Linked DNA regions of Variovorax paradoxus. The protein of the gene in region 2 interacts with the protein of the main gene of each other region in a pairwise test. Links are inferred from orthologs where the notes say so. Each region holds a gene or a part of one and is shown on either strand. Other genes may lie near its edges.

Region 1 (3,740 bases), 750 kb from region 2 along the record:
TGCGCGCGCGGTCGGGACCTGCAGCCGCGGCCGTGCCCATCATGGCCTTGCCGGGTTCGCCCATCACGGTGCGCACGTCTTCGAAGTCGACGTTCACGCCGCCGTACTCGTTGATGATTTCCGAGATACCACCCACGGCGTTCTTCAGCACGTCGTTGGCGTGCGCGAAGGCTTCGTCCTGCGTGATGTCTTCACCGAGCACGTCGAGCAGCTTCTCGTTGAGCACGACGATCAGCGAGTCGACGTTGGCTTCGAGCTCGGCCAGGCCGGCATCGGCGTTGGTCATGCGACGGCCGCCTTCCCAGTCGAAGGGCTTGGTCACCACACCCACGGTGAGGATGCCCATTTCCTTGGCCACGCGCGCGATCACGGGTGCCGCGCCGGTGCCGGTGCCGCCGCCCATGCCGGCCGTGATGAACAGCATGTGCGCGCCGTCGATGGCGGCGCGGATGTCGTCCACCGCGGCTTCGGCCGCGTCACGGCCCTTCTCGGGCTTGCTGCCGGCGCCCAGGCCGCTGATGCCCAGCTGGATGTTCTTGTGCGCGTTGCTGCGTTGCAGGGCTTGCGCGTCGGTGTTGGCGCAAACGAACTGCACGCCTTGCACACCACGCTCCATCATGTGGGCGACCGCATTGCCACCGCCGCCGCCGACACCGATCACCTTGATCTGCGTGCCCTGGTTGAATTCTTCGACTTCGATCATTTCGATGGTCATTTCTAACTCCTTGAATATTGCAGTTGCCGTTATGTGTCTATGAATATTTCTTTTGCCGTGACGTGATCAACGGGATCGCCGTCGCGATGGTGGACCGGTGCGTCGCCATCGCTCGTTGAAATGCAGCGGAGGGCCCGCGCGTGCGAGCCAGAGTGGGGAGTGGTTCATGGTCAGAAGTTCCCCACGATGAAGTCCTTGAAACGTCCGAACGCAGTCTTTACGGACCCGTTCTTCTGTGCGACCTTGAAACCACGCATGCGTGCAAAACGTGCCTCTTCGAGCAGGCCCATCACGGTGGCCGCGCGCGGCTGCGCCACCATGTCCGAGAGCGCGCTCGAGTACTTCGGGATGCCGCGACGCACGGGCTTGAGGAAGATGTCTTCACCGAGCTCGACCATGCCGGGCATGACGGCGCTGCCGCCCGTGAGCACCACGCCGGAAGACAGCACTTCCTCGTAGCCCGACTCGCGCACCACCTGCTGCACCAGCGAGAAGATTTCTTCGATGCGCGGCTCGATCACGCCGGCAAGCGCCTGCTTGCTCAACATGCGCGGGCCGCGATCGCCAAGGCCGGGGACTTCGACCTGCGATTCAGGGTCGGCCAGCAGCTGCTTGGCGTAGCCGTGCTCGACCTTGATGTCCTCCGCGTCCTTGGTGGGCGTGCGCAGGGCCATCGCGATGTCGCTCGTGATGAGGTCGCCCGCGATCGGGATCACGGCCGTGTGGCGGATCGCGCCATTGGTGAAGATCGCCACGTCGGTCGTGCCCGCGCCGATGTCGACCAGCACCACGCCGAGTTCACGCTCGTCTTCGGTGAGCACCGCCTGGCTCGAGGCCAGCGGGTTCAGCATCAGCTGGTCGACCTCGAGGCCGCAGCGGCGCACGCACTTGATGATGTTCTCGGCCGCGCTCTGCGCGCCGGTCACGATGTGCACTTTGGCCTCCAGGCGCATGCCGCTCATGCCGATCGGCTCCTTCACGTCCTGGCCGTCGATCACGAACTCCTGCGGCTCCACCAGCAGCAGGCGCTGGTCGCTCGATATGTTGATGGCGCGCGCCGTCTCGACCACGCGGGCCACATCGGCGGGCGTGACTTCCTTGTCCTTCACCGCCACCATGCCGCTCGAATTGATGCCGCGGATGTGGCTGCCGGTGATGCCGGTGTAGACGCGGCTGATCTTGCAGTCGGCCATCAGCTCGGCTTCTTTGAGCGCCTGCTGGATGCTCTGCACGGTGGCGTCGATGTTCACCACGACGCCGCGCTTGAGGCCGTTGCTGGGCGCGATGCCCAGGCCGGCCAGCTTGAGCTCGCCGCCTTGCAGCACCTCGGCCACGACCACCATCACCTTGGCGGTTCCGATGTCCAGGCCTACGACCAGGTCTTTGTATTCTTTGGGCATGTCAATGTCCTCGGTATTCGCTACTTGATTTTTCTTGGGGCCTCGGGCGAGACCGTGGTGACGCCGCGCAGCCGCAGGGCATACGCGTCGTTGTGGCGCAGATCGGCGCGTTCGACGTCGGCCACCGTGCGGCGGTACTGGCCCGCGACCTGCGTCACGGTCTTCAGGAACCGCTGCAGGCGCGCCGACACCTCGTCGCTCTGGCCGCGGCCGAGTTCGATCTCGGCGCCGTTGTCCAGCAGCACCTTCCAGCTGCCGCGGCTGGACAGCCGCAGCTCGGCGATGTCGAAGTCGTAGGGCTCGAACATCGGCGCGAGCACGCGGTACATGCCCAGCACCTGCCCAGCCTGCTCGATCGGGCCGTCCAGCCGCGGCAGATCGCCGTCGACCTCGGCCACGTTGGCCTCGAACACGTCGCCGAACCCGTTGATCAGCTTGGAGCCGGCCTCCTCGCCCCACACCGCCACCGGCACCTGCTCGGTCAGCGTCACGCGCAGCTTGTTCGGGAACTCGCGCCGCACGACCGCGCTGCGCACCCACGGCACCGTCTCGAAGGCGGTGCGCGCACGCGCCAGGTCGATGGTGAAGAAGTTGCCCTTCAGCTGCGGCGCCACATTGGCGCGCAGCGTGACCGCGTTGTTGTGCGTCACCTCGCCGTCCACCTTGATGCCCGAGATCGGGAAGAAAGGCTGGCGCAGCACCCACCACGCGCTCGCCGCCAGCAGCATGAGTGCCACCAGCACGAACGCAACGTTCGCGACGATGTTCATCAGCTTGACGTCAAAAGGAGCGGTAGTACTCACAAATGCTCCCCCAGGCTGCGCCGCTGCGCGGCTCCGCCACCCCCCTCGCAAGCGAGGGGGCGAACGCCTTCGGGCGGCCGGGCGGCGTTCATGTCGGCCATGGCTTAGTTCGCGCCTCCCCTGGCATCGAGCGATGCGGACGCCAGCACGCGCACGCACAGCTCTTCGTAGGGAATGCCCGCCGCGCGCGCCGACATCGGCACCAGCGAATGGCTGGTCATGCCGGGCGAGGTGTTCATCTCGAGCAGGAAGGGCTTGCGGTCGCTGGCGCGGATCATCACGTCGGCGCGGCCCCAGCCGCGGCAACCGAGCGTGTGGTACGCGGCCAGCGTGATGCGCTGGATCTCGCGTTCCTCGGCGTCGGGCAGGCCGCTCGGGCACTGGTACTTCACGTCGTCGGTGAAGTACTTGTTCTGGTAGTCGTAGGCGCCCTCGGGCGCGGCGATGCGCACCACCGGCAGCGCGCGTGCATCGAGGCCCTGGCCGAGCACGGCGCAGGTCACTTCTTCGCCGTCGATGAACTCTTCGCACAGCACGTCGGCGTCGAACTTCGCCGACAGCGCCACGGCGTCCTGCATCTGCGAGTAGCCCTCGACCTTGGTCACGCCGATGGACGAGCCCTCGCGCGGCGGCTTCACGATCAGCGGCAGGCCGAGCACGTCGGGCACGGCACGGATCTGCTCGCGGCTTTGCTGGTCGAAGGCCAGACGCACGTACTTGGGCGTCGGCAGGCCGTCGGCCTGCCAGATGCGCTTGGTCATGACCTTGTCCATCGCCACGCTCGAGGCCATCACGCCCGAGCCGGTGTAGGGAATGCCGAGC
Region 2 (5,535 bases):
TTCCCAGTCTTCCATCGCGGTTTTTTCGCGCTGGTTGATGCGGCCGATGTAGCCGAGCACGTGAGAGCCCGTCTCGCCGTTCGGGTAGTTGCGGAACAGGCGCGCCTTGATCTCCACGCCCGGGAAGCGGTAGCGCTGGGCCGCGAAGCGCGCCACTTCTTCGTCGCTCAGGCGGGTGCGGATCGGAATGGAGTCGAAGCTGCGCGAGTCTTCGCGCAGGCGCTTGAAGCGGCGGCGGTCGCGCGGCGACACCTCGAGCACGCTGGTCAGGCTGTTGATGGTTTCCTCGACATCGCCGACCTTCGAAGGCGTGATTTCCAGCGTGTAGGCCGAGTAGTTGGAGGCCAGCACGATGCCGTTGCGGTCGAGGATGAGCCCCCGGTTCGGCACCACCGGCACCACGGCCGTGCGGTTGCTCTCGGCCTGCTCGGCCAGGTCGTCGTGGCGCACCACCTGCAAGTAAACGAGCCGCGACCCCAGCAGGCCGAAGGCGAACAGCACCGCCAGGCCGATGACGATCACGCGGCGCTTGAAGCGCGCCAGGTCGGCGGCAACGTTGCGGATTTCGGTCATGGCATCAGGAGCTTAGGCGTGCGCAGGTGCGATGGCAAATGCAGCGCAGGGAAGAAGAACTCAGAGGGGCCGGTTCTCGTCGGGTTCAGGGGTGCGGCGCTGCGGCGCCAGCAGCAACGCACTGGCCAGCGGCCACAGTGCGGCCTCGAGGGCCGGCGAGATCAGCACGCCCCACCCCGGGAACACGCCGCCGCCGATCATGCGCGTGATCACCTCGATGAACTGCGACAGCGCAAACAGCGGCAGCACCTGCAGCGCCTGCGAGAGCACCGGGTACCAGAGCAGACGCCGGTGGATCATGGCCGCGAAGAAGCCCAGCGTGGTGTAGGACAGCGCGTGCTGGCCCAGCATCGACGACTGGTGCACGTCCATGAGCAGGCCGAACATGAAGGCCGCGCCGATGCCCACGCGCGCGGGCTGGTGCACGCCCCAGAACACGATCACCAGTGCCAGCAGGTCGGGCATCCAGGCCGCGCGGCCGATGGGGATCATGTTGACCAGCAGCGCCACGAGCAGGCTGGTCCACATGAAGACGGGGCTGACGGGCAGCAAGAGCTGCTGCTGGCCGGGGCGCTTGATCATCGCGTGGCTCCCGCGGGCTTCTTTTCGTTCTTGCCGGCGCCGGGCTTGCCGTCGGGGCGCTTGCGTTGGGTGGATGCGGCCTCGACGTGCGGCGGCGCCACCGGCGCGCCGGAAGGCTCGAGCACCAGCACGTAGCGCGCCGCCGTCACGCGGGCCAGCGGCACGCAGTAGATGCGCGCAAAGGCCGAATCGGCGCGGCGCTCGATGCGTTCGATCTTCGCCACCGGCAGGCCGGCCGGGTAGATGCCATCGACGCCGCTGGTGGAGAGCAGGTCGCCCTCCTGCAGGTCGGCATTGGCCGCCATGAAGCGCAGCTCCATGCCGCCGCCGTGCGCCGAGGCGTCGCCGAAGGCCACGCTGCGCACGCCGGTGCGGGTGTTCTGCACGGGAATGGCCAGGTCGCGGTCGATCACCAGCGTGACCTCGCTCGTGAAGGGCAGCACCTGCGTGACCTGGCCGAGCACGCCACGCGCATCGATCACCGGCGAGCCGGCCGCCACGCCCTGCGTGAGGCCCTGGTCGATGACGATCTTGCGCGTGTAGGGGTCGGCCGCGTCGTACAGCACCTCGGCCGGGCGGCCCGGCGTGGTGGTGGTCTGGCGCAGTTCGAGCAGCTCGCGCAGGCGGGCGTTGTCTTGGGCCAGCGTGTCGGCGCGGCTGGCAGTTTCGGCCTGCAGCATCAGGGCCTTGCGCGCTTCTTCCTCGTTGCGCTGCGCGGTCTGCAGCTCTTCGAAGTAACGGCTGCCGCCCATCACCAGCATGACGGGCTTGAGCGCCACCATCTGCACCGGATAGAGCACCGCGCCGATGGCCGAGCGGATCGGCTTCACGAGGTGAAAGCGTGCATCGGCCACCATGAGGAAGAGCGAGAGCGCGCCGAAGAAGATCAGCTTGCTGAGTGCCGATTGCCCCTGGTTGAACAGGGGTGGCGCTGTGCGATCGAGCGTGCCCAGAGGCATGTAGTCAGACCCGGCAGTGGTGCAGCATCAAATAACAAAAGGCCGGCCTGCGCAAGCAAAGGCCGGCCGATGGAGGCTTTCGCCTTTACTCGCTCGTGAAGATGCTACCGAGACGGTCCATGCGTTCGAGCGCGATGCCGCAGCCGCGCACCACGCAGGTCAGCGGATCTTCGGCCACGAGCACCGGCAGGCCGGTTTCCTCGGCGAGCAGTCGGTCGAGGTCGCGCAGCAGCGCGCCGCCGCCGGTGAGCATCATGCCGCGCTCGGCGATGTCGGCGCCCAGTTCGGGGGGCGTCTGTTCCAGCGCGTTCTTCACGGCCGAGACGATGTTGTTCAGGGGGTCGGTCAGGGCTTCCAGCACTTCGTTGCTGCTGATGGTGAAGCTGCGCGGCACGCCTTCGGAAAGGTTGCGGCCCTTGACTTCCATTTCCTTGACTTCGGAGCCCGGGAAAGCCGAGCCGATGTTCTTCTTGATGACTTCGGCCGTCGGCTCGCCGATCAGCATGCCGTAGTTGCGGCGGATGTAGTTGATGATGGCTTCGTCGAAGCGGTCGCCGCCCACGCGGACCGAGCCCTTGTAGACCATGCCGCCCAGCGAGATCACGCCCACTTCGGTGGTGCCGCCGCCGATGTCCACCACCATCGAGCCCGAGGCTTCGCTGACGGGCAGGCCGGCGCCGATGGCCGCGGCCATGGGTTCTTCGATGAGGTAGACGGCGGTGGCGCCGGCGGCTTCGGCCGCGTCCTTGATGGCGCGGCGCTCGACCTGGGTGGAACCGCAGGGCACGCAGATGATGATGCGCGGGCTCGGCGTGAGCAGCGTGCGCGGGTGCACCATCTTGATGAACTGCTTGATCATCTGCTCGGTGATCACGAAGTCGGCGATCACGCCGTCCTTCATCGGGCGGATGGCCTCGATGTTGCCGGGCACCTTGCCCAGCATGGCCTTGGCTTCGCGGCCGACGGCCTGGATCACCTTCTTGCCATGGGGACCGCCTTCGTGGCGGATCGCGACCACGGAGGGCTCGTCCAGCACGATGCCCTTGTTGCGGGCGAAGATCAGGGTGTTGGCGGTGCCGAGGTCGATCGCCAGGTCGGTGGAGAAGTACCGACGGAAAGCTCCAAACATGTGCGGAATCCTCTGAGCACGGCCTGCGCATCGGCAGGTCGTCGCTCTATTTTTTGGGTCGTTTGACGGGGTGAATTGATCGTTTTTGGCGCAAAAGCCGGCGCGTTCGCGGGGGTTGCGGCAAAGGCGGGATAATAACCGAATCCCCTCTGAATCCCGTGTCGGCACCCTCTTCGGCGTGCGATTGCCTCCGGTTTTTTCGACCCGTCAGCCACCTATGTCTCTTTCCGCTTCCGATATTGCACGCATCGCCTCGTTGGCGCGGCTGCAGCTTGCCCCAGACGAAAGCGAGCGCATGCTCACTCAAATCAACGGCTTCTTCGATCTGGTCGAACGCATGCGCGCGGTCGACACCACCGGCGTCGAGCCGCTGGCGCATCCGGTGGCCGCGCTCGAAGACGTGACGCTGCGCCTGCGCGACGACGTCGTGAGCGAGCCGAACAACCGTGAAGCCAACCAGAAGAGCGCCCCGGCCGTCGAAGCCGGCCTGTTCCTCGTGCCCAAGGTGATCGAATGATGAGCACCGATGAACTGCACCAATGGAGCGTGGTCGCGTTGGCGAAGGCGCTGGCCGACCGCAAGGTTTCAGCCGTCGAGGCCTCGCAAGCGTTCCTCGGCCGCATGAAGGCCCACGAATCGCTCGGCACCTTTGTCGACGTCAACGAAGAAGTCACGCTGGCCCAGGCCCGCGCGGCCGACGCGCTCCTTGCGAAGGGCAACGCGCCCGCGCTGGCCGGCGTGCCGATTGCGCACAAGGACATCTTCGTCACCACCGATTTCGCCACCACCGCCGGCTCGAAGATGCTCGCGGGCTACCGCTCGCCCTTCGACGCGACCGTGGTGCGCCGCCTGGCCGAAGCCGGTGCGGTCACGCTCGGCAAGCTCAGCTGCGACGAGTTCGCGATGGGCTCGGCCAACGAGAACGTCGCCGTGCCCGCCGTGGGCCACGACAAAGCCGTGCCCGTGCGCAACCCCTGGAACCTCGACCGCATTCCGGGCGGCTCGTCGGGCGCCAGCGCCGCGGCCGTGGCCGCGCGCCTCGCACCCGCCGCCACCGGCACCGACACCGGCGGCTCGATCCGCCAACCGGCCTCGTTCTGCGGCGTCACCGGCATCAAGCCGACCTACGGCCGCGCCTCGCGCTACGGCATGGTGGCCTTCGCCTCGAGCCTCGACCAGGCCGGCCCGATGGCCCGCTCGGCCGAAGACTGCGCGCTGCTGCTGTCGGCCTTCTGCGGCCCCGACCTCGACCGCGATTCGACCTCGCTCGACAAGCCCGCCGAAGACTTCGGCCGCTCGCTGAACGACTCGCTCGACGGCCTGCGCATCGGCGTGCCGAAGGAGTTCTTCGGTGACGGCGTGGCGCCCGGCGTGCGCGCCGCCATTGATGCAGCGTTGTTGCAGTACGAGAAGCTCGGCGCCAAGCGCGTCGAGGTCTCGCTGCCGCGCACCGAGCTGTCGATTCCCGTGTACTACATCCTGGCCGCCGCGGAAGCGTCGAGCAACCTGAGCCGCTTCGACGGCGTCAAGTTCGGCCACCGCGCCAAGCAGTACAAGGACCTGGCCGAGATGTACGAGCGCACGCGCGCCGAAGGCTTCGGCGACGAAGTGAAGCGCCGCATCATGATCGGCACCTACGTGCTCTCGCACGGCTACTACGACGCCTACTACCTGCAGGCACAGAAGGTGCGCCGCATGATCGCGGACGACTTCCAGCAGGCGCTGACGCAATGCGACGTGATCGCCGGCCCCGCCGCGCCGACCACCGCCTGGAAGATCGGCGAACACGGCGACGACCCCGTGGCCGACTACCTCGCCGACATCTTCACGCTGCCCGCCTCGCTCGCCGGCCTGCCCGGCATGAGCGTGCCCGCAGGCTTCGACGCCGGCATGCCCGTGGGCCTGCAGCTGATCGGCAACTACTTCGGCGAAGCGAAGCTGCTGAACGCAGCGCACCGCTTCCAGCAGGCCACCGACTGGCACACGCGCACGCCGGAGGGCTTCTGACATGAGCGACAACACCGCAGTGAACACCTTCGAAGCACAACAACAAGGCCGCCCGACCGGCCCGCTGGTGCGCGGCTATGAAGTCATCATCGGCTTCGAGACGCACGCGCAGCTGTCGACGAACAGCAAGATCTTCAGCCGCGCCTCCACGGCCTTCGGCGCCGAGCCCAACACGCAGGCCTGCGCGGTCGACCTGGCACTGCCGGGCACGCTGCCGGTGATGAACAAGGGCGCGGTCGAACGCGCCATCAAGCTGGGCTTGGCGCTCGGCTCGCACATCGCGCC
Region 3 (5,596 bases), 750 kb from region 2 along the record:
GCCCAGCCGCACGATCTCGGGCACGCCCAGGCGCAGGCCGTTGATGTCGCCGTCGACCGGCGCGATCGGCAGGCCGATGCCGCAGGCCAGCAACCCGCCTTGGGCCAACTGCTTCGCGGCGCGTTGCCCACCGCCCCAGCGCGCAGCCTCGAGCGCGAACTGGTGCGACTGCGTGAAGCCGCGCGCCTTGGCGAACACGGGCAGGCCTTCGGCATCGAGTGCACGCGCGAGCGCCTGCGCGGTATCGCGCATCGCTGCCGCATAGGCCACGCCATGCACCTTCCAGTCGAGCAGGCCACGGGCCAGTGCGGCCGTTCGGCCCGCGTCCGAGTTGGCCGTGAGCCCCGGGTAGGCGATGGCGTCGATGCGCTCCATCAGCGCCGCATCGTTCGACACGATCAGCCCGCCGGCCGGGCCACCCAGGCTCTTGTAGGTGCTCATGGTGATCGCGTGCGCGCCCTCTTCGAGCGGCTGCGGCCAGGCCTTGCCGGCCACCATGCCCGAGAGGTGCGCGGCATCGAAGAGCAGTTTCGCGCCCACGCTGTCGGCCACCTCGCGGATGGCGGACACCGGGTGCGGGAACAGGTTCAGGCTGCCGCCGATGGTGATGAGCTTCGGCTTCACCTCGCGCGCGAGCTTCGCCAGCGCGACCACGTCGACCGAGTAGCCGTCGGCATCGACCGGCGCCGGCACGGTCTTCAGGCCGTAGAGCCCGGCCGCGCCCGCCGCGTGGTGGGTCACGTGGCCGCCGATGGCGGGCGGCGGCGCGATGATCGTGTCGCCGGGCTGGCAGGTCGCCATGAACACGTAGAGGTTCGACAGCGCGCCGGAGCTCACGCGCACCTCGGTGAAGCGCGCGCCGAACACCTCGGCCGCGAGCTCGGCGGCGACGACCTCGATGCGCTCGATGGCGTCCAGCCCCATCTCGTACTTGTCGCCGGGGTAGCCCAGCGACGGGCGCGAACCCAGCCCGCGCGACAGCAGCGCTTCGGCGGCGGGGTTCATCACGTTGGTGGCCGGGTTGAGGTTCAGCCCGTCGACGTCGTGGATGCGGTGGTTGTCGGCCACGAGGCGTTCGATCTCGGCGGCCACGCCCACGGCGTCGCGCGCGGCGGCGTCGGCGGCGATGGCGAGCACGTGGTCCTCGCTGGCGGCGGGAACCCAGGAACGGCGGTGAAGGGCTGCGGGCATGCGGTGTCTCGCTGAGGAAGGGAATGACCGCATGGTCGCGCCCTGTGCCTGCGCCGGCAACACGGATAAACTGGGCCCGAGCCCTAGAAAATTGGGCCTCCACCCCATGTCCCTCGCCCCACCCCGCCCTCGCCTGCCGCCGCACACGGCCGTGCGCGCCTTCGAGGCCGCTGCGCGCCACGGCAGTTTCGCGCGCGCGGCCGAGGAGCTGTTCGTGACGCCCGCCGCCGTCGCGCAGCAGATCAAGGCGCTCGAGACCTGGGCCGGCGGTGCGCTGTTCGAGCGGCACAGCCAGGGCATCCGGCTCAGTGCGCACGGCCGGCGCGCGTTGCCCGCGCTCAGTGCGGCGGTCGACCAGCTCGGCCTCGCCGTGCAGGCGCTGCGCCAGGAAACGCAGACCGCCGCGCGCCGCAGCACGCTGCAGGTGGCGGCCTTGCCGGCCATGGCGCAGCTGTGGCTGTCGCCGCGGCTCTCGCGGCTGAAGGTTGCACTGCCCGGCGTGCAGGTGTCGGTGACGGCGCTGGAGCAGCCGCCGAACTTCCGGCGCGAGCCCTTCGATCTCGGGCTGTTCTACGCACGCGATACAGAGGCTGCCGTCGGCGCGACGGGCATCCCGCTCGCGCGCGACCGCCTTGTGCCCGTGTGCAGCCCGCGCGTGCGGCCGTCGCTGGAGAGCGGACGTCCGCGCCCGCTCGACGACCTCCTCGACGTGCTCGCGCGCTGCGGCGGCCTGCACGACACGGTGTGGCGCGACGACTGGTCCCGCTGGCTGCAGGCCGTGCGCCCCGGCACCACGTCAACCGAGGCCGACGCGCTGGCCGCCGGCCCGGACTTCTCGCTCTACAGCCTCGCGCTGCAGGCCGCGCTCGATGGCGAAGGGGTGCTGATGGGGCGCGAGCGGCTGGTGGCACCGCTGCTCGAGAAGGGCCGGCTGCACGCGCCCTGGGGACGACCGAAGGCGCTGGGAGACACGCTGATGTTGCTGGTGCCCGCGCACCGCAAGGGGCCGCTGCTTGCGCAGCAGGTGCAGGCCTTGCAGGCCCTGGTCGACTGAACGGCTCGCGCTATGCGACGCGCTCGGCGATCAGGACTGCGAAGAAGCCCAGCGCCGCCAGCACCGTCCACTTGAACACGACCCAGCCGAAGCGGCGGTACTTGACCTGCCCCGTGCCCGCGTAGAACGCGAAGGACACGCCCGCCACCAGCAGAAGCAGCAGGATGGCCCAGCGAAAGAGAAGCATCGGAAAAAGCGCGCGCCTGCTTACCAGGCCCGCGCCACTTCGCCGAAGCCGCGCGGTGCGCGCTTCTCGTCTTCGAAGGTCACGACCTCGTAGGCGTCGCTGTGCGAGAGCAGTTCGCGCAGCAGCTTGTTGTTGAGCGCATGGCCCGAGCGGAACGCGGTGTATGCGGCCAGCAGCGGCTTGCCGATGATGTACAGGTCGCCCATGGCGTCGAGGATCTTGTGCTTCACGAACTCGTCGTCGTAGCGCAGGCCGCCGGCATTGAGCACCTTGGTGTCGTCCATGACGATGGCGTTGTCGAGACCGCCGCCGAGCGCGAGGCCCTTGCTGCGCATGTACTCGACCTCTTTGGTGAAGCCGAAGGTGCGCGCACGTGCGATGTCGCGGCTGTACGAGTCGGTGCCCAGGTCGAACTCCACACGCTGGCCGGTGGAGTTGACGACGCGGTGGTCGAAGTCGATCTCGAAGCTCAGCTTGAAGCCGTGGTACGGCTCCAGGCTCGCCCACTTCTCGTTGGCGCCCTCGCCTTCGCGCACCTCGACCTTGCGCAGCACGCGGATGAAGCGGCGCGGCGCCTTCTGCAGTTCGATGCCCGCGCTTTGCAGCAGGAACACGAAGGACGAGGCCGACCCGTCGAGGATCGGCACTTCGTCGGCCGTGATGTCGATGTAGAGGTTGTCGATGCCCAGGCCCGCGCAGGCGGACATGATGTGTTCGACCGTCTGCACCTTGGCGCCGCCCGTGGACACGGTGGACGCCAGGCGCGTGTCGGTGACCGATTCGGCGGTCATGCGGATCTCGACCGGCTCGGGCAGGTCGACGCGGCGGAACACGATGCCCGTGTCGGCCGGGGCCGGTCGCAGGGTCAGCTCCACGCGTTGGCCGCTGTGTAGCCCCACGCCCACGGCGCGGCTGATCGACTTGAGGGTTCGTTGTTGCAGCACGCCCATGATTTTAGGCGGGCTGCGACCTTGACGCCCTATTCCCCTGGCTATGGCCGCGATAGACATGGACCGGTCAAAAAAAGAAAGCGCACACAAAAAAGCCGGGGAGCCCCCGGCGGTGGACGCAAGGGGCACGAGGTGGACGCAGCGCCTAGGGCCGGGGGTCAGTCCCTTTCAGGTCTTCCCCGTCCCCTTGCGAACCCTCGTGCCCTCTGCGTTCGGTGGCCTGCGGTCAGTCGGCCTGACGGCGCAGGAATGCAGGGATTTCGAAGTCGTCCATGCCACCCGACGACAGCGCGTCGACCTTGGCGGCGGCCATCGTGCGGTTGGTGCGCCACACGCTGGGCACGGCCATGCCGTCGTAGTTGGGCTGGCTGCCCGAACCACCACCCGCGTGGCCCATGCCGCCGAGCGTCGGCACGGTGAACGGGATGTTGTCGGTGCCGGTGCGGATCACTTCGAGCGTCGGAGCCTGGCGGCGTGCGTCGGCGCGCGACAGACCCGTGGCCACCACCGTGACGCGCATCTGGTCGCCCAGGCTTTCGTCGTAGGCGGCACCGTAGATCACGTGCGCGTCGGGCGAGGCGTAGGCGCGGATGGTGTTCATCGCGAGCTTCGACTCGTTCAGCTTCAGCGAACCCTTCGATGCCGTCACCAACACCAGCACGCCCTTGGCACCCGAGAGGTCGATGCCTTCGAGCAGCGGGCAGGCCACGGCCTGTTCGGCGGCGATGCGCGCGCGGTCGGGACCTGCAGCCGCGGCCGTGCCCATCATGGCCTTGCCGGGTTCGCCCATCACGGTGCGCACGTCTTCGAAGTCGACGTTCACGCCGCCGTACTCGTTGATGATTTCCGAGATACCACCCACGGCGTTCTTCAGCACGTCGTTGGCGTGCGCGAAGGCTTCGTCCTGCGTGATGTCTTCACCGAGCACGTCGAGCAGCTTCTCGTTGAGCACGACGATCAGCGAGTCGACGTTGGCTTCGAGCTCGGCCAGGCCGGCATCGGCGTTGGTCATGCGACGGCCGCCTTCCCAGTCGAAGGGCTTGGTCACCACACCCACGGTGAGGATGCCCATTTCCTTGGCCACGCGCGCGATCACGGGTGCCGCGCCGGTGCCGGTGCCGCCGCCCATGCCGGCCGTGATGAACAGCATGTGCGCGCCGTCGATGGCGGCGCGGATGTCGTCCACCGCGGCTTCGGCCGCGTCACGGCCCTTCTCGGGCTTGCTGCCGGCGCCCAGGCCGCTGATGCCCAGCTGGATGTTCTTGTGCGCGTTGCTGCGTTGCAGGGCTTGCGCGTCGGTGTTGGCGCAAACGAACTGCACGCCTTGCACACCACGCTCCATCATGTGGGCGACCGCATTGCCACCGCCGCCGCCGACACCGATCACCTTGATCTGCGTGCCCTGGTTGAATTCTTCGACTTCGATCATTTCGATGGTCATTTCTAACTCCTTGAATATTGCAGTTGCCGTTATGTGTCTATGAATATTTCTTTTGCCGTGACGTGATCAACGGGATCGCCGTCGCGATGGTGGACCGGTGCGTCGCCATCGCTCGTTGAAATGCAGCGGAGGGCCCGCGCGTGCGAGCCAGAGTGGGGAGTGGTTCATGGTCAGAAGTTCCCCACGATGAAGTCCTTGAAACGTCCGAACGCAGTCTTTACGGACCCGTTCTTCTGTGCGACCTTGAAACCACGCATGCGTGCAAAACGTGCCTCTTCGAGCAGGCCCATCACGGTGGCCGCGCGCGGCTGCGCCACCATGTCCGAGAGCGCGCTCGAGTACTTCGGGATGCCGCGACGCACGGGCTTGAGGAAGATGTCTTCACCGAGCTCGACCATGCCGGGCATGACGGCGCTGCCGCCCGTGAGCACCACGCCGGAAGACAGCACTTCCTCGTAGCCCGACTCGCGCACCACCTGCTGCACCAGCGAGAAGATTTCTTCGATGCGCGGCTCGATCACGCCGGCAAGCGCCTGCTTGCTCAACATGCGCGGGCCGCGATCGCCAAGGCCGGGGACTTCGACCTGCGATTCAGGGTCGGCCAGCAGCTGCTTGGCGTAGCCGTGCTCGACCTTGATGTCCTCCGCGTCCTTGGTGGGCGTGCGCAGGGCCATCGCGATGTCGCTCGTGATGAGGTCGCCCGCGATCGGGATCACGGCCGTGTGGCGGATCGCGCCATTGGTGAAGATCGCCACGTCGGTCGTGCCCGCGCC

The links.
Region 1: the proteins of GFK26_RS05515 (region 2) and ftsA interact in binary tests that used the Escherichia coli proteins (3 or more experiments, as listed by UniProt). The link is inferred for Variovorax paradoxus from one-to-one orthologs.
Region 3: the proteins of GFK26_RS05515 (region 2) and ftsZ interact in binary tests that used the Escherichia coli proteins (3 or more experiments, as listed by UniProt). The link is inferred for Variovorax paradoxus from one-to-one orthologs.

The regions. Positions count from the first base shown.
Region 1 is NZ_CP045644.1:481,643-485,382, forward strand. Bases 1-2,940 are described here. They hold ftsA (cell division protein FtsA), read right to left. Parts: upstream 2,116-2,940; coding sequence 886-2,115; downstream 1-885. Other genes in these bases: ftsZ (cell division protein FtsZ), read right to left, coding at 1-715; GFK26_RS02135 (cell division protein FtsQ/DivIB), read right to left, coding at 2,136-2,885. Also shown: GFK26_RS02140 (D-alanine--D-alanine ligase), read right to left, coding at 3,023-3,740. UniProt on the Escherichia coli protein: Essential cell division protein that assists in the assembly of the Z ring. May serve as the principal membrane anchor for the Z ring.
Region 2 is NZ_CP045644.1:1,227,209-1,232,743, forward strand. The notes cover bases 1,222-4,040. They hold GFK26_RS05515 (rod shape-determining protein), read right to left. Parts: upstream 3,244-4,040; coding sequence 2,200-3,243; downstream 1,222-2,199. Other genes in these bases: mreC (rod shape-determining protein MreC), read right to left, coding at 1,222-2,114; gatC (Asp-tRNA(Asn)/Glu-tRNA(Gln) amidotransferase subunit GatC), read left to right, coding at 3,461-3,760; gatA (Asp-tRNA(Asn)/Glu-tRNA(Gln) amidotransferase subunit GatA), read left to right, coding at 3,757-4,040. Outside these bases: mrdA (penicillin-binding protein 2), read right to left, coding at 1-573; rod shape-determining protein MreD, read right to left, coding at 634-1,155; more of mreC, read right to left, coding at 1,152-1,221; more of gatA, read left to right, coding at 4,041-5,250; Asp-tRNA(Asn)/Glu-tRNA(Gln) amidotransferase subunit GatB, read left to right, coding at 5,252-5,535. UniProt on the Escherichia coli protein: Forms membrane-associated dynamic filaments that are essential for cell shape determination. Acts by regulating cell wall synthesis and cell elongation, and thus cell shape.
Region 3 is NZ_CP045644.1:477,535-483,130, forward strand. What follows is about bases 2,717-5,596. They hold ftsZ (cell division protein FtsZ), read right to left. Parts: upstream 4,824-5,596; coding sequence 3,609-4,823; downstream 2,717-3,608. Other genes in these bases: lpxC (UDP-3-O-acyl-N-acetylglucosamine deacetylase), read right to left, coding at 2,717-3,376; ftsA (cell division protein FtsA), read right to left, coding at 4,994-5,596. Outside these bases: glyA (serine hydroxymethyltransferase), read right to left, coding at 1-1,191; GFK26_RS02115 (LysR family transcriptional regulator), read left to right, coding at 1,298-2,245; GFK26_RS33940 (hypothetical protein), read right to left, coding at 2,256-2,432; more of lpxC, read right to left, coding at 2,453-2,716. UniProt on the Escherichia coli protein: Essential cell division protein that forms a contractile ring structure (Z ring) at the future cell division site. The regulation of the ring assembly controls the timing and the location of cell division.